3 regions of the Halobacillus sp. 12SKB genome follow, and region 3 is predicted to be linked to each of the others. Evidence: riboswitches for the same ligand, from Rfam matches in the RefSeq annotation. Region 3 holds a riboswitch; each other region holds the start of a gene.

Region 1 (5,916 bases), 2.2 Mb from region 3:
ACAGGCTGGAATGTGCAAGAGCCATCCCTTTGGCGAGGATTTGCTTCCACTTTTCAGTTCTACAAGGTCGGATTCCTGCAGCTCCACTTCATCCATCACAAGGTCATCACTCGCTGTCCCCCTCATCCCAAGGGTGTCCCATGTTTTATCAACAGATAACCCTGGTTGATGGCGGTCAATTAAAAACCACCCAACCGTATCCTTGTCTTCGATATAAGCAGAGACAATGTAATAATCCAAATGCTCAGCCATGGAGGTGAATGATTTCCTTCCATTTAAAATGTACACGTCTCCACGACGAACCGCTTTGGTCTCTGGTACTCCTCCCCTTGTCGGACTTCCGGTTGCCGGTTCTGTCGCAGCCCTGTTGACCACTTTTTGTTCTGAAACAACTTCATTTACAAGGCGATCATAAGACTTCTGCTCCCATAATCGTTCCTGAGAAAGTTCCATCATGATTCCCATGTGCCATCCAATTGACAAAGCGACAGCTCCATCACCTTCTGCAATTTTTTCCTGCATCAGCAAGAATTCGTATAACGATAATCCTTCTCCACCTTCAGATTCCGGCAAGGACATCGATGGGTATTTCTCATCTTTAATGACTTTTAACGTCTCATAAGAGAAAGAAGCTTCACGATCCGTTTCTGGAATATGTTTGCGCGCCTCTTCTGCGATCCGATCTGCCTTTTCAAACAATTCCTGCTGTCGGTCGTTTTTTATCCAACGTTTCCATACACCTGCCAACCCAACCACTCCCGATTCTTTATTATAATTAAATCATACCTGACAACTCGGGATGAAGCCAATGCCATGCTTGTCTAATTCGCTCCCTTACAACATACCCTATGTACAAAAAATCATTCTGTATCAGCATGTGTCTCTTTGTATGTAATTTTTGTCCAAATCTCACTTTTAACCAATACTACCCCCGACATTTCCCGGGAAATGTCGAAAAAACGTTCATCTGTTCTCCTAAACAAAAACATCAAAACCAGAAGAAGCCCATCCCCCATTTTTTTAATGTCTTTTCGCTAAAATGACCATCGTTAAAAATACCGTCACAATGTTTAACGACAAAAGGACGCTGAGTAGGTCAACAGAGCTTAACCTAACCACCTGTAATACAATCATAAGATGATAGACAGCCATTAATCCCATCATGATAAAGAAAGAATAAAATACTGCCTTATGTCTGATCCACTTCATACGTTCATCCTTCTGTTTGAACTGAGGATATAAGTAACTCATACTGAAAGATAAAATCCCCAAAGAAACCATGGTCCATATCATAGACGGCCATTCGCCACCCATCGCCCCCACAAAAATTAAAAAACCTGCCAATAGCAAGAAAAATACTCCGATAACTTTAAAAAAGTTAGAAGTGAAATCCATCTTCATTCCCCCCTCCTTTGATTCATAGATAAATAAATCTTCAATTCGAACACCAAATACCCTCGCGATTTCAAATGCAAGCGGCAAGGAAGGGGAATATCTGTTTTTCTCAATGGATATAATCGTCTGACGGGATACCTGCAAGATCTCAGCTAATTTGTCCTGAGATAACCCCTGTTTTTTTCTACCCTCCATAAGCCGGTTCTTCATATTACCCCTCCAATTAATTACAGTTTAAAGTAAAGTTACCTTTACGTATAGGTAACTATACACAGGGCTTTATTGTTTTATTCTCTACACTCCGGGGAAGAAAGGGGATATGAATAAAAGGAGGATCTAACATGGTTGGTATAGCTTCGGAAAACAGTGTTCAATGTCACACCGAATATTCACCGCTGAAAAAAGTCGTGGTCGCCAAGCCTTCTTATATGAAAATTACTGACATCATCAACGAAACCCAAAAACATTTTCAATACCAGAACATAAACGCCCAAACAGCTCTCCAGCAACATGATCATTTCGTACAGGTTTTAGAAGATCATCAGATTGAAGTCATCCAACTTCCAAGTCAGCCGGATCTTCATGAACAGGTGTTTACAAGAGATATCGGGTTTACCATTCATCATCGACTGTTTATCAGCTCTATGAGTGAAAAGGTCCGGAAAGAGGAAACAGATGTCCTCCGGAGCTGGGCGAGAGAGAATTATATCGAGGTAGAAGAGGACCTCCCTTCATCAATTGAAGGTGGAGATATAGTTGTAGACGGAAAAACGGTATGGGTCGGTGAAACAAAAAGGACATCCGATAAAGCCATACGCGAGCTTCAATCACGGCTCCATGATCTTCAGGTCATCCCTGTCCCTTTGAGAGAAGACATCCTTCATTTGGACTGCGTATTCAACGTAATCGATCAATCTACTGCAATCCTTTATCCTCCTGCTTTTACAAAAAACAGTTTGAAAGCCATCTCTGCACGATACAAAGTAATTGAAGTCACCAAAAAGGAGCAATTCACCATGGGTCCGAACGTTCTTTCCATTGGAGACCGTAAAGTGATCAGCCTCCCTCAAAACGAGCAACTAAACACACAGTTAGAGAAATATGGGTTTCATGTGATACCTGTAGACCTTTCAGAAATCATCAAATCCGGAGGATCATTCCGTTGTTGTACATTGCCATTAAAACGAACATAAAGGCAGTCCGCTTCTTTCAAGGCGGGCTTTTTTTGAGTGGAAGAAATCAACACAAGTATAAATAAGACACCACTAAATGTGGTGTCTTTGCATTTATTTATTGGTTTTTCATAACACTTAATACCTGTCATCTAAGGGCAGGCCTGCTTTTTCGATGTTCCCTCCTCGATGGAGCTGTTTCAAACAATTGTTTATCTTCCTCTGTCTCAGGTATAACGGGCGGCACCGGTGTCGGTCTCCCTTCGACATCTACAGCGACCATCGTTAAAAATGATTCGGTCGTCATTACCTTTCTGCCTTTAAGTAAATCATCAGCAAAGACTTTCACATACACTTCCATTGATGTACGCCCCGTGCTTGTCACACAAGCTTCTAACGTCAATGCATCCCCTACTTTAGCTGAAGATAAAAAATCCACAGAGTCTATGGAAGCTGTGACAACCACACAGTTTGAATGTTTCATAGCGGTAAGGGCAGCAATTTCATCGATATATGAAAGGACTTTCCCTCCGAAAATAGTATCCAGGTGATTCGTATCTGGTGGCAGCACTAATCTTGTTTGAGTCATTCTAGAATAACGAACAGGTAAAGGTTCCATGAATGGTGTCCTCCTTCTTGAAAGTGACTATCCCTCAAAGGGAGAGTTTACAAAGCGCATTCTCCCCTTCGTTCATGGAACCGAAAAAGGCTCTTGATAGATCCAATACACGTAACATCCTCCTATCTCCCGTAGGAATTCATGTTCTTCCTTATGGCAGGTCTCCTGGCTCAGGTTCATCAGCACATAGCCCTTCCCATTAAAAAACAGTGGGTCATCTATGCACCTCCCCATTACAGTGGCGGGACCGCGTTGGCTTTTCACCAAACTTCCCTTTTCAGCTTCTAAAACGAAGCCACCATAAGGCAGTAAAATTTTTTTTAGAAAAGAGAAACTCTCTTCCCATCCACTATCTCCCAAACAAACCACCATGTCAACACGAACAAAACCATAAATATTGTCCATTAATTCCCTGGATAGGGGTTGATTACGAACAATAAACTGATATAATATCCATATCATTCGAATATAAGTTTTCATATAATAGCGGGGATAGGGCCCGCAAGTTTCTACCGGTTTACCGTAAATAGACCGACTATGAAAAGCAGCACAAGACACCGGGACTTTTCTGTCCACGGTTTCATTGTCTTTGTCTACGTCAAGCACGAAAAGACTTGCTTTCCATAGAGGAAACAAGCTTTTCGTGCTTTTTTGTTACATCAATACTTAACCTAGAAAGGTGCGTTGGATATGGATCGTTTGAAAAAGAAAATCGTGGAAGAAGGGAAAGTTCTATCTCCTTCCGTTATTAAAGTCGATGCCTTCTTGAATCATCAGATAGACCCTTTACTCATGAAAGAAATTGGGGAAGAGTTTGCGAACCGTTTCAGAGATTTGGGGATTACGAAGGTACTGACATTAGAGTCCTCAGGAATTGCACCCGCTCAAATGACAGCCCTCAGCCTGGGGGTTCCTGCAATCTTTGCAAGGAAGAAGAAATCGTTGACCATGAAAGATCACCTTTACACATCAAAGGTACACTCGTTTACAAAGCAGGAAACAAATGAAATATCCATATCGAAAGATTTCATGGAGGAAGGAGATCACGTCTTGATCCTTGACGACTTTCTAGCGAATGGGCAGGCTGCGAAAGGGCTGATTGACCTTGTAGAACAATCAGGAGCTTCCATCGCCGGTGTGGCAATCGTTATAGAGAAAGGCTTTCAAAATGGCGGGCGCCTTTTACGGCGCCAAGGAATAAAAGTAGAATCCCTCGCCACCCTTTCATCCCTTGAGGACAGTACGATCACGTTTGAAACACAGGAGGTATCCTCATGAAAACAACCGCTTTAGCCATTCAACACTTATTGGCGATGTATGCCGGGGCGATTCTCGTTCCATTGATTGTCGGTGGAGCTCTTGGACTGAATTCTGAACAACTTACATACCTTGTCGCCATTGATATTTTAATGTGCGGAGTGGCGACCATTTTGCAAGTCGTCCGCAATCGTTATTTCGGTATCGGCCTTCCTGTCGTCCTTGGCTGTACATTTACAGCCGTCGGTCCGATGATTGCCATTGGGGGTGAATTCGGGGTTTCGGCTATCTACGGCTCCATTCTCGTTTCCGGATTGTTCGTCATCCTGATCAGCCGCTACTTCGGGAAACTTGTTCGATTCTTCCCACCTGTCGTCACAGGGACCGTTGTAACGATTATTGGAATTACATTAATTCCTGTTGCCATCAACAACATGGGCGGAGGCCAGGGGGCGGAAGACTTTGGTTCCCCTGCTAATCTTGCTCTTTCCTTTGGAACGCTTTTATTCATCATCCTTCTTTATCGTTTCACGAAAGGATTCATGCGCTCCATCGCCATTCTGATTGGTATTTTAGGAGGCACTCTGGTTGCTGCTATCTTTGGGAGAGTCGATTTCTCCGCCGTCCATGAATCTGGAATCTTTCATATGGTCGAGCCTTTCTACTTTGGGACACCGACCTTTCATTGGTCTGCTATTTTAACAATGATTTTAGTAGCCATGGTATCTCTCGTGGAATCTACTGGCGTTTACTTCGCATTAAGTGAAATGACAGAGAAGAATTTGAATGAAAGAGATCTAGCTAGCGGTTATCGGGCGGAAGGATTAGCGATTCTTCTCGGCGGTGTGTTCAATGCCTTTCCTTACACCGCTTTTTCTCAAAATGTCGGGCTCATGCATATGACAGGCGTAAAATCCCGAAGAGTTATTTTCGTCATGGGCGGCATGTTAGTTGCCCTGGGCTTCATTCCCAAGATTGCTGCCTTTACGACCATCATCCCTACCGCTGTGCTAGGTGGTGCGATGATTGCGATGTTCGGAATGGTCATCTCCCAGGGCATTAAAATGCTCAGCCGTGTCTTGTCCGAATCTCATGAAAACTCCATGATTGTCGCTTGTTCTGTAGGCATAGGTTTAGGAGTTACCGTCGTCCCGGAATTGTTTGCCAAACTACCTGAAAGCATACAAATCCTTACTAGTAATGGTATCGTGGCAGGCAGCATGACGGCGATCACACTCAACATCGTATTCCATATGCTCCCGACACGCAAAACAAAAGAAGTTCACTTATTACACAAAAGGAGCGCTTAGTCCCTGACCAGGTCATACAGATATTGGAAAACACTTCTCCTCAAACAAAAAAGCAGCGCCTTCCATTTAAGGAATGGAAGGCGCTGCTTTTCATTATTGTTGTTCTCTTAAAGCTTTTAAGGCTTGTTTCACTGTGGCATATGTCTGAAGCGATAGCTCACTA
Region 2 (5,916 bases), 2.2 Mb from region 3:
TCAGGCATGATTTCAAGCACCACATACTCAGGGTCTTCTTTGCCATCGAACCAGCGATCCATGTGATCATTCCATAACTTGTCTTTAATTTCCTGATCTTCACGAATCTTCGCCTGTCCCTCGACTTCTAAATATGAATCCCCATAGCCTTCCCCTTCGTATCCGAGAAGGATATGAACATGTGGATTTGCTTCAATTTCGTCTGCTTTATGTGTTTCTCTGTTCGTTGGTGTGTAGAAAGTGAAATCATCATCGTTCCAAAAAGTCATATACCGCGAATGGGGTTTATTATCTTTCACTGTGGCAAGCGTACCAACTTTATGTTGCTCCATGACTTCGTGAATCTTCTTTTTCAATTCTTCTTGATTCAATGGAAAGCTCCTTTCCGTAATCCAATCTTTTTACAATTTCAGTTTTCCCCGAAAAATGGGAGATAAACCCTTCGATGCGCATTGACAGATCAGGGTATGCTAATGATATCTTCGACACATTGTCATTCTTTTTTCATAAATATACCAAGAAGTGACACGCGTTACCCGTTACACTATTCATAGATCTGTTTTTCAGGAGGAAAACGTTATGCTATGGAAAAAATGGGCGCCGATCTTGATGGGCTCCCTACTGATCGGCCTGCTCTTTTTTATGATCAACTCAAGACCCGGAAGTTCCGAACCTGTGGACCGCGAAGATATTGTACCCACATTATTCATACACGGCTATAAAGGTGGTCCGCGGAGCTTCGAAACGATGATGGACCGGATGCAGAACTTACAATGGGGACAGAAGCATATGACGGTTTATGTCTCCAGCCGTGGAAATCTCACGATCCAAGGTGACTTTGCCGAAACGCCCAATCCGTTCATCCAAGTGCTTTTTGAGAACAATCGGGCAAGTATCTATAATCAGACCCATTGGCTTTCAGAAATCATGCGGCGGTTAAAAGCCGATTACAATATTCAACAAGTGAACCTCGTCGGTCACTCGATGGGAGGACTCGCATCGGTCAATTATTTGCTGAGCGATCATCACTATTCTGTTCCTCGAGTAGAGAAACTCTCCGTCATTGCAAGTCCTTTTAAAGGCATTGAAAAAGAAGGCTACTTTGCATCGAATTACGGAGCGGCAACGACTGATCTACGGCCGAAGTCTGAAGCTTTAAAGCAAATGACACAAAACAAAGATCAGTTCCCGAATGATGTGAAAGTTTTTGCTGTAGCTGGTGTAATCAATAGCAATGACCCTGAATCCGAGCATTGGGACGGTCTTGTCCATGCCTCAAGTGTAAGTGGACTGGAAGAAATCGTACCCTTTGGGCAGTACGAGGAAAAGCGCCTCTACAACCCGCTGGCGACACATTCCGGACTACACGAACTAGAAGAAGTCGACCAACTACTCAAAGAATTCCTCTGGACCGAGGAAGGCGAATAAATGGAGTGACCAAATGGAGTGACCTGGCCATACACTTATTTACATTTATGGATTTTCCAGGTGTACCAGGTCATACATTTATTTCCAAAACAAAAGCACCCACTCACAGGGTGCTTTTGTTGTTTATTGTTTTTCGAAAATGAAGATCCACATGAAGGTTAAGGCTTGTTTTAATTCTTCATCCAGCTCCGCGGTGTGATGACCTTCCACTCCGCGTTTGTACACTCCTTGACCTTCTACATAGGTCCATCCGGTCTCTTCAGCCATTTTTTGAAGCTCCCATGGCATCATCGTATTACAAATGACCTCTTCTCCATATACCCTGCGATAGCTATTGATACGCGGCATCGCTGTAGGTCCAAGTAGACCGACACATAACCGGCCTCCCGGTTTCAAGATCCGCTTCATCTCTTCCAAACCCTTGTACGGGACTTCTGTCCATTCTAGTGAATTGATCGCCATCGCCGCGTCAAAAGATTCATCCTCAAACGGCAGGTCTGTCAAATCCCCTTGCACAAATGAGATGCGTTCATCATTCACTCGGTCATTGGCGCGCATCACCATGTCCTCTGACAGATCGAGCCCCGTGACGTCAAAACCCGCTTTGTAAAGCAGATACGATCCATAACCATCTCCGCACCCTAAATCAGCGACCTTCCCTTTCGATATATGCTTTGTCATAAAAGGAATGATTGTGCACCTGCTTCCATCATCCCACATCTCTCTACTTTTTGAATTCCACATTTCAGCACGATCATTCCATTGCTTCTCCGCTTCTTTATGCCAATTAAACGTTTGTGCCACACCCTCATCCCTTTCAAATAAATTTCCTACCCTCTATTATAGCGGATCATAGCAGGGAAGATAGCTCTATTCTTGTCGAACCCGATAAAAAAGAGTTGCATGATCTTCCCTACAGCGTTATGATAGAAACACAATATAAGCTAATATGAATTAAAATAAATACTATATATAGTATCTACGAACAGAAGATGCCACAAGGCTTAATAGGGAATCCGGTTAAAATCCGGAGCTGCCCCCGCAACTGTCATCACTCGCGAAATGGACATTCCACTGTGCTTTGCACGGGAAGGACCAGAGTAAGATCGAGTGTCAGCCAGGAGACCTGTCTTCGTTCGTCGCAGTTTCAACTTCTTCGGGGATTGAGAAGATGAAGCGATGGAACGAAGGCTCTCATGTCTTCTCTTCGTTTCATGGTTTCATCCGCTCAATTTTCATTGAGCGGATTTTTTTATTTTTCCTAACCAATGACACTTAACGAACGTACACCTTCATTTTCAAGGAGTGAAAAAGAATGGAAACCATAACAAGAAGCAAGTCCTGGCCAGAGAGAATTAAACTTTGGGAAGCAGACTTCCCCCATTTGAATGTCCAAAGACTCATTGATAAGTCCCCCGACCTTAAGAATGATAAACAGGCATTCATATTAGAATGTCTGGCGGAAATCGATGAAACGAACCCGGATTGGACGTATGTAGCGAGTCGCATCCATTTGGAGGACATGTATGAAAAGTCCGCCTACCATCGATCCACATCTAATCCTTATGAGAATTTTTACGGACTGATCCAAACGTTGATCGAAAAGAATATTTACAACAGGAATCTCCTTACATACTACACAAAAAAGGAAATAGAAGAACTGGAGTCCTGCATCGTACCAGATCGCGATCATCTCTTCACCTATATTGGTTTGAAGACTTTAAGCGACCGCTATCTTGCCAAAAGCAAAGCTAAAGAAGTTTATGAACTTCCTCAAGAACGTTTCATGATCATCGCTATGGTATTAATGGCGGAAGAAAAAGCATCCAAGCGCCTTCCTCTCGTTAAAGAAGCGTATTGGGCGCTGAGTCATTTGTACATGACTGTCGCTACCCCTACACTCGCCAATGCCGGAAAGAGGTATGGACAGCTGAGCTCCTGTTTCATCGACACCATCGATGATTCCCTGCAGTCCATTTATGATACCAATACCGATATCGCCAACCTGAGTAAGCACGGAGGGGGAATCGGCGTTTATTTAGGAAAAATCAGAAGCCGCGGAAGTGACATCCGTGGATTCAAAGGTGTCTCGTCAGGAATTCTCCCATGGATGAAGCAGCTCAACAACACGGCTGTCAGCGTGGACCAACTGGGGCAGCGTCAGGGAGCGGTCGCTGTATATTTAGATGTATGGCATAAAGATATCTTCCCTTTCCTGGACAGCCGGTTGAATAACGGAGATGAACGCCAGCGAACTCACGATCTTTTCACAGGAGTATCCATACCCGACCTCTTTATGGAGGCAGTGGAAAAACGTGAGGACTGGTATTTGTTCGATCCTCATGAAGTCCGCACCGTCATGGGCTACTCACTGGAAGACTACTTTGATGAAAAGAAGGGGGCAGGATCCTTCCGGGAGAAATATGCCGCCTGCGTCGCACATCCTGACCTTTCCAAGGAGAAAGTGCCTGCGATCGAAATTATGAAGCGCATCATGATCGGTCAGCTTGAAACAGGGACGCCGTATATGTTTTACAGGGATGAAGTCAATCGCATGAATCCGAACAATCACGCGGGCATGGTTTATTGCAGCAACCTTTGTACAGAAATCACCCAGAACCAAAAACCAACCATCCAGGATGAACAATACGTGGAAGACGGAAAAATCATTTCCGTGAAGACACCAGGGGATTTCGTTGTTTGTAACTTGTCGAGCATCAACCTCGGTCGTGCCGTCACGAATGGCGTCCTGAAGCGCTTGATCTCAATTCAAGTTCGTATGCTGGATAACGTCATCGACCGAAATACCATTCCCGTTTTACAAGCACAACTCACGAACCAATCTTACCGTGGCGTTGGGCTCGGTACCTTCGGGTGGGCCCATCTACTGGCCAAAAAGAAGATCGACTGGGAATCAGAGGAAGCACTCGACTATACGAAAGAAGTTTATGAAGCTGTTGCCTATCATGCCATTGAAGCAAGTTCAGATCTTGCTGCTGAAAAAGGAAGCTATCCTCTATTCGAAGGGTCAGACTGGCAGACGGGAGAATTTTTCATTAAACGAACGTTTGACCAAGAAGGTACGTGGAACTGGAAAGCCTTGCAGCACAAGGTGTCCAAGAATGGAATGAGAAATGGATACTTGATGGCTGTAGCACCGAATTCAAGTACATCTCTTATCGCAGGCAGCACGGCCAGTATTGATCCGATTTTTAAAAAGTTTTATTCCGAAGAGAAAAAAGATTACAAGATTCCTGTCACCGCACCTGAATTAACCCATGAAACCTATGGGTATTACCCATCCGCCTACGATGTCGACCAGCACGCATCCATCAGGCAGAACAGTATCAGGCAAAAATTCATCGATCAATCGGTCTCGTTTAACCTCTACGTACGGAACAACATCCAGGCGAAAGAGCTCTTGGATTTGCACTTATCCGCATGGAAACACAGATTGAAAACGACCTACTATACACGATCAACATCCAGCCAAGGAGAATTTGACGAATGTGAAGTTTGTTCATCATAAAAAGGAGGAATTTCACCATGACATCATCGATACAAAAAAGAAAGCTTGTCGATTATGAAGCACCAAATGCCTCGACAGGCGTGATTAACGGAAAAAGTTCGAACATCTTAAATTGGGATAATACCCGCTACTCATGGGCCTATCCCATGTATAAGACAATGCTCTCAAATTTTTGGATTCCCAATGAAATCAACATGAGTAACGACTTAAAGCAATGGCCCGAACTCTCAGAACAGGAACAGACCGCATTCAAAAAAATCATCGGTCTACTCGCTTTCTTGGATTCCATCCAAACCGATTATTCAGGAAAAATCGCAGACTATCTGACTGATTCAAGTCTCTCTGCCTTAATGCAAGTGCTCGCTTTTCAGGAAGTTGTCCATAACCAATCCTACTCTTACGTTCTATCCACACTCGTAGACCAGGGAGAACAGGAGAAGATTTTTGATTACTGGAAGCATGACGAAGTGCTCAAAGAACGCAACACTTTCATTACCGATGGATACCAGTCCTTCAGTAATGATCCTTCCATGGACAGTTTTCTGAAGTCCATCGTTTATGATGTCGTACTTGAGGGCCTCTTCTTTTATGCCGGCTTCGCTTTCTTCTATAATCTGGCCAGAAATCAGAAAATGGTCTCGACTAGTACGATGATCAACTACATCAATCGAGATGAACAAATCCATGTCAGCTTGTTTGGACACATTTTTAACGAAACCCTAAAAGAAAACCCAGAGTTGGATCCTGACTACTACCGGACGTTCGTGACCAATACGTTCAAAAAAGCGGCTGGTTTAGAAATCAAATGGGCACGTCACCTGATCGGGAATCAATTCCCAGGCATTCCGATTCAGGACCTGGAAGACTATATCTGTTACATCGCCAACAAACGTTGCAGACTACTGGGAGCAGAAAAGCCGTTCCCCTCCTATACAGAAAACCCATTAAAATGGATCCGG
Region 3 (5,916 bases):
TCTTGGTGGCGCGATCTTCATGATCGGCGTTATCCAGGGGATGTATTGGAACCATCGCCGGATCTGGCTGCAGCCAAGATCAGACGGAGCATGGATTGCAGGACATACGAATAAAAACTGGTACGCCTTGAGAATGGAAATTGAGAAATCAATTGAAGGCACTCACATCGAGGCCCCTCAGGATCAGTATGAAATGAAATCATAGAGTCAGGAGGATGAAATTATGGGAGATTGGACAGCCATAAGCGGCAATCTGCTCTATGCTGCTTTTTTCATCTATTTAATAGCGACTTTCTTCTTTGCAGGAACCATCCGCGATAAAAAGAAAGGGAAGAGCCGCGTAGCAGGAAATATCGGAATAACGCTTGCGATTATCGGATTCGTAACTCAAATCGGTTACTTTATAACGAGGTGGATCGCAAGTGGTCACGCCCCGATCAGTAATTTGTTTGAGTACACGACGTTTTTTGGAATGATGCTTGTATTCGCATTCATCGTTCTCTACTTTATTTACAGAGTGGATCTCTTAGGATTATTTGCTTTGCCGATTGCTTTATTATTGATCGCATTCGCAAGCATGTTCCCGACAGAGATTTCACCTCTGGTACCATCTTTACAGTCTCACTGGTTATACATCCACGTAACCACGGCATCTCTTGGTCAAGGAATTTTATCTGTTAGTTTTGTGGCAGGGTTGATTTTCCTGATCAGCCAGGTGGATCAGAGCAAACGTTCAAAACATACGGTCTGGCTCGAGTTCGTCATCTATATTATTGCCGTAACTCTTGCTTTCATTATCGTTTCATCGTCGTTCAGTGCCGTGAATTATGAAGCGACTTTTGATGCACCGATTGAAGGGCAGCAAGCAGAGATTACGTACAACATGCCAGCCATTACAGGACCTTATAATGGAGAATTGATAACTGAAGGTGCTATGTCACCATTGTTCCAGGCGCCGGAATGGATGCGCGGGGAGGATGCGGCTAAGAAGTTCAACACCTTCCTATGGGCGCTGCTTGGTGGAGTGGTCTTATACTGGGGGACAAGGCTGATCTTAAGAAAACGGATCGCTGCAGCAATCCAGCCGTTCTTAAACAAAAAAGTGAATCCTGAACTGGTCGATGAAGTAAGCTACCGTGCCGTGGCCATCGGTTTCCCTGTATTTACATTGGGAGCACTCATCTTTGCCATGATATGGGCTCAACAGGCCTGGGATAGATTCTGGGGATGGGACCCGAAAGAAGTATGGGCCCTGATTACTTTCTTCTTCTATGCGGCCTATCTTCATTTACGCCTTTCTAGAGGCTGGCAGGGAATGAAATCTGCTTGGCTTGCCGTTGGTGGTTTTGGAATCATCATGTTCAATTTAATTGCGGTCAACTTAATTATTTCAGGTTTACATTCTTATGCATAAAAAACAAAAGGCAGGCGAGATTTTAAAACTCCGCCTGCCCTTTGTGTAAAGGATAATATGTTATGAAACCATAGGAGAAGCCATTCTATGAATTGGAGGTTTTTAAATGGATCAAGAAGCCAAAGTGTTAGTAGTAGATGATGAGGAACGTATTCGACGACTGATTCGCATGTATTTGGAAAGGGAGGATTATGTCATTGATGAAGCAGAAGATGGGGATGAAGCTTTGCAAAAAGCTCTTCATAATGAATATGATGTGATCCTGCTTGATTTGATGCTCCCGGGAAAAGACGGAATTGCAGTGTGCAAAGAGCTGCGTGAAAAGAAAGCCACTCCTGTGATCATGCTTACGGCAAAAGGGGAAGAGGCTAATCGTGTGCAAGGTTTTGAAGTTGGTACGGACGACTATATTGTTAAACCATTCAGTCCAAGAGAAGTCGTATTACGAGTGAAGGCGCTTTTGCGAAGGAGTTCCTCCACGAAGTTTTTAGAAACGGAAACATCAGCCCGCAACGTGCTTGTTTTCCCTCATATGACGATCGATAATGACGCCCATCGTGTGACAGCTGATGGGAAGGAAGTGGCTTTGACTCCGAAAGAATACGAACTTCTTCATTACATGGCCCAGTCTCCGGATAAAGTTTTTGACAGGGAACAATTGTTGAAAGAAGTCTGGCAGTATGAATTTTTCGGCGATCTTCGGACGGTGGATACGCATGTCAAACGTCTCCGCGAAAAATTAAGCAAGGTATCTGCAGAAGCAGCCGGGATGATTGTTACGGTTTGGGGAATCGGCTATAAGTTTGAGGTCTCTGGTGACTGATGTTCTGGCGTAGTGTAGTCGGGAAGTTATGGTTCACCATCTTACTATTGGTTTGTTTTGTCCTTTTTATTTTGACTGTTCTTCTCCTTGAATTCTTTCAAAACTATCACGTAGTGGAAGCGGAAAGACATTTGCTGCAAACGGCGGACCGGATTTCAGATGTTGTGGACCGCTATGAACAAGAGGAAGACCTCTTACTTTCAACGACAGCCCTTGTCAAAGATCCTGCGAGTCGTGCGGTCATTGTATTGAGTGAAGATGAGCAGCTGGTTTCAGAAAGTGATTCAGATTCTCTGCCCGTGCTTGATTATGCATGGTTTGAAAGTGATGCAGATACAGCAACTGTTTTGAATGAAGGCGCTGATGTCAAAAAAGTTGCTGATCTGGGAAATGGAGAGACAGGGGTCATGGTTGTCGGTACCCCGCTTGATAACCGGGACGGGGCTGTCTTTGTCTACCAATCACTGGATACGATTGAGGAAACGTCTGAACAGACGACGAAAATTATATTCCTGGGTGCTGGAATTGCCATTGTATTAACGACTATTTTTGCCTTTTTCCTCTCCACTCGAATCACAGCTCCTTTAATTAAAATGAGAGAAGGAGCTCTCGAACTTGCCAAAGGCGAGTTTAACACGAAGATTCCTATACGTACCCATGACGAAATCGGTGAATTGGCGATGGCTTTTAATCGGATGGGCCGGGAGTTGAAGTTTCATATTAACGCTCTGAATCAGGAAAAAGAACAACTCTCAGGCATTTTGAGGTCGATGGCAGATGGTGTCATTACGTTTAACAGGGAAGGGAATGTGCTCATTTCCAATCCTCCTGCCCAACAATATTTAGAAGCCTATGAGTTTGAAAAGAACGCTGCATCAACCTCGGCTGATCAAACGTCCCTTCCAGAACCACTGATGGATTTGTTTAACGATGTCATCACTGATGAGAATGAATCCATGATCGAAATGACATTGCAAGGCAGGTCCTGGGTCATCATCATGACACCTTTGTATGACAAAGAAAAAGTACGTGGGGCCGTCGCGGTGCTCCGGGATATGACAGAAGAAAGAAGATTGAACAAGCTTCGTAAAGATTTCATCGCGAATGTATCCCATGAACTGCGAACTCCCATTTCCATGCTTCAGGGATATAGTGAAGCTATTGTAGATGACATTGCTGAATCAAAAGAAGACAAAAATGAACTCGCGCAAATCATCCATGACGAATCGTTAAGAATCGGCCGTCTTGTAAATGAGCTGCTGGATATTGCACGGATGGAAGCGGGACATATTCAGTTGAACGAAGAGTCGGTGGAAATGGAGCCTTTCATGAACAAGATCATTCGTAAATTCAGTGGAATCGCCAATGAAAAGGAAGTGGACCTTCAGTTGAAGGTCGAAGGAGAGTTCGGGTTTCTCGACTTTGATCCTGACCGCATTGAGCAAGTGTTTACAAACTTGATTGATAATGCGATCCGACATTCCGATCCGGGTAGTGAGGTTCAGGTGATTCTTGAAAAAGAGGACAATGAATGGATTGCAAGTGTCAAAGACTCCGGGTACGGAATCGCCGAGGAAGATCTTCCATTTGTATTTGAACGTTTCTATAAAGCAGATAAATCGAGAAAACGTGAAAATAAAAATTATAAAAAAGGGACAGGTCTTGGGCTTGCCATTGCGAAAAACATTGTAGAAGCTCACGAAGGCACCATCAGTGTGCATAGCAAGTTGAAAGAAGGGACAACGTTCACTTTTAAGGTCCCCTTTTCACATAAGGAAAAATAATGTTGCTATATTCGGAAAATTGTTGTAATCTTGTTTATGGAAACTTCATATGAAGAGGATTCAGGTGTCTGAAAAGACCTAATAGGGAATCTGGTGCAAAACCAGAGCTGTCCTCGCAACTGTAAGTGTAGACGAAAAGGAAATTCCACTGTGCCATCGGTATGGGAAGGATCCTGATTAGGATGACGCACAAGTCAGTAGACCTGCCTGATCCAATGTTTCAAAGCTTCGGGGATTGAGCATTTGAGACAACCGATCGGTATGACGTGAAACGTAGATCTTATCCTTTCGTTTGTCTTAAGCTTACCCTTGTAGAAGGGTAAGCTTTTTTTGATAGAAAAGAATTTTACGATGTCTACCATACATGTTACTTGGTTGTCTCTGCTTTTCTCTCCTCCTGGCCGTGAAATAAAAAGAAAAGGGAGAGATGGTTATGAGAAAATGGAACACTGTTTTAACAGCCATGATTCTAGCTGTTGCTGTACTAGCAGGCTGTGGTACACAAGAGGAAAAGGAAACATCGGCGACTCAAGAAGAACAAGTACAGGAAGTTACGGTACAAGTACAGGTATCTAAAAACAATGGCGAAGAAATGATGGCTGAAGATGAAATTACGGTAGAAGAAGGAACCACCCTCATGGAAGTCATGGAAGATAACTATGAAGTAGAACAGTCCGAAGGGTTCATTAACAGCATTGAAGGAATTGCTGGGAACCAGGAAGAAAAAATGGCTTGGATGTACACCATTAACGGGGATGAAGCCATGGTTGGAGCGAATGAATACGAAGTAGAGGATGGAGACGAAATCGTTTTTGATTATCAATCTTGGGAATGATGAATGATGAATACGTATAAGCTTACATTGATAGCCATGCTCGCGTCCTTAGCCATAGCAGGAAGGATGGCTTTAGCCCACTTTCCGAACATCCAGCCGGTAACAGCCATTATTATTATTGCGGGCTTCTGGCTCGGACCTAGTGCAGGGGTTCTCATCGCTCTGCTCACGACCTTTGTATCCAATGTGTTGCTGGGGATGGGGATTTGGACCATCTGGCAGATTATCGCCTGGTCAATCATAGGCATCATTGCTGGACTTCTAGGGAAATATTGGTCGAAATTGCCGTATTGGGGTCTTTCCATCTATGGCTTTGTCAGCGGCCTTTTCTTCGGAGTTATTCTTTCTTTGACGATGCGGGCAGCAGGACAGCCATTTTGGGCGTACTATTTAGCGGGTCTCCCGATGGATATCAATCATGCGATTTCTAATACTGTGTTCATATTGGCGCTATCTCCAATACTCGGAACACTTTTCCAACGCTACGAAAAAAGAAACGCCATATCGAAAGTCACTTAGCTACCCAAACCAAGGGTAGCTTTTTTTGCTCTCTTAGCCGGATCGTTTATTAAAGTTAAGGGCAGGATTCTTTAAGACTTGATTTCGAGGCTTTTGTGCTAGGGTCGGGGCGGAGGGGAATGACTCGCTTTCCGCGGGAGTCCCTAGAATCACACAAACGTTTCGAAACTGAGCCTTCAAGTAAAGGGAGATATAGTTGAAGTTGGAATAGAGGTGATGGGCAGGTGATTTTCTTTTGGAAACGCGGTTCCTTTTTCTTTTTTGGCATATTAAGATAGATAGTGTAACTTTTTTCATACATAAAACGACTACTAAAGTGACCCAGGAGGTACCACCATTGCGAACGTTCTTTGACGAACTATACGAAAACTATCACCATGACCTTTTTCAGTTTCTTATCTATATGGTCAAGGACAGAAGTCTTGCTGAGGACTTGGTTCAGGATGTATATGTGAGGGTCATGAAATCATATGAATCATTCAATGGAAAAAGCTCAGAGAAAACATGGTTGTTTTCCATAGCCAGGCACGTAGCCATTGAT

What was found. A riboswitch is a leader RNA that binds a small molecule or an ion and turns the genes downstream of it on or off. The one in region 3 is predicted to bind cobalamin.
Region 1: another riboswitch for cobalamin. It lies ahead of ACQ4XT_RS03820 (acyl-CoA thioesterase); the one in region 3 lies ahead of ACQ4XT_RS14845 (DUF4430 domain-containing protein).
Region 2: another riboswitch for cobalamin. It lies ahead of ACQ4XT_RS03675 (ribonucleoside-diphosphate reductase subunit alpha); the one in region 3 lies ahead of ACQ4XT_RS14845 (DUF4430 domain-containing protein).

The regions. Positions count from the first base shown of each region.
Region 1 is NZ_JBRFWR010000001.1:771,272-777,187, forward strand. Features, by position in the region: gene ACQ4XT_RS03805 (acyl-CoA dehydrogenase family protein) at 1-747, opposite strand, end outside; partial or broken gene ACQ4XT_RS03810 (helix-turn-helix transcriptional regulator) at 1,402-1,605, opposite strand; gene ACQ4XT_RS03815 (dimethylarginine dimethylaminohydrolase family protein) at 1,737-2,588, shown strand; gene ACQ4XT_RS03820 (acyl-CoA thioesterase) at 2,716-3,186, opposite strand; cobalamin riboswitch at 3,325-3,504, opposite strand; purine riboswitch at 3,643-3,744, shown strand; gene ACQ4XT_RS03825 (xanthine phosphoribosyltransferase) at 3,877-4,464, shown strand; gene ACQ4XT_RS03830 (nucleobase:cation symporter-2 family protein) at 4,461-5,753, shown strand; gene ytvA (YtvA family blue-light photoreceptor) at 5,847-5,916, opposite strand, start outside.
Region 2 is NZ_JBRFWR010000001.1:740,334-746,249, forward strand. Features, by position in the region: gene ACQ4XT_RS03660 (pyridoxamine 5'-phosphate oxidase family protein) at 1-371, opposite strand, end outside; gene ACQ4XT_RS03665 (alpha/beta fold hydrolase) at 580-1,428, shown strand; gene ACQ4XT_RS03670 (class I SAM-dependent methyltransferase) at 1,552-2,172, opposite strand; cobalamin riboswitch at 2,402-2,575, shown strand; gene ACQ4XT_RS03675 (ribonucleoside-diphosphate reductase subunit alpha) at 2,744-4,957, shown strand; gene ACQ4XT_RS03680 (ribonucleotide-diphosphate reductase subunit beta) at 4,975-5,916, shown strand, end outside.
Region 3 is NZ_JBRFWR010000001.1:2,976,286-2,982,201, forward strand. Features, by position in the region: gene resB (cytochrome c biogenesis protein ResB) at 1-205, shown strand, start outside; gene ccsB (c-type cytochrome biogenesis protein CcsB) at 224-1,414, shown strand; gene ACQ4XT_RS14835 (response regulator transcription factor) at 1,521-2,237, shown strand; gene ACQ4XT_RS14840 (ATP-binding protein) at 2,237-4,021, shown strand; cobalamin riboswitch at 4,067-4,246, shown strand; gene ACQ4XT_RS14845 (DUF4430 domain-containing protein) at 4,455-4,856, shown strand; gene ACQ4XT_RS14850 (ECF transporter S component) at 4,860-5,375, shown strand; gene sigX (RNA polymerase sigma factor SigX) at 5,713-5,916, shown strand, end outside.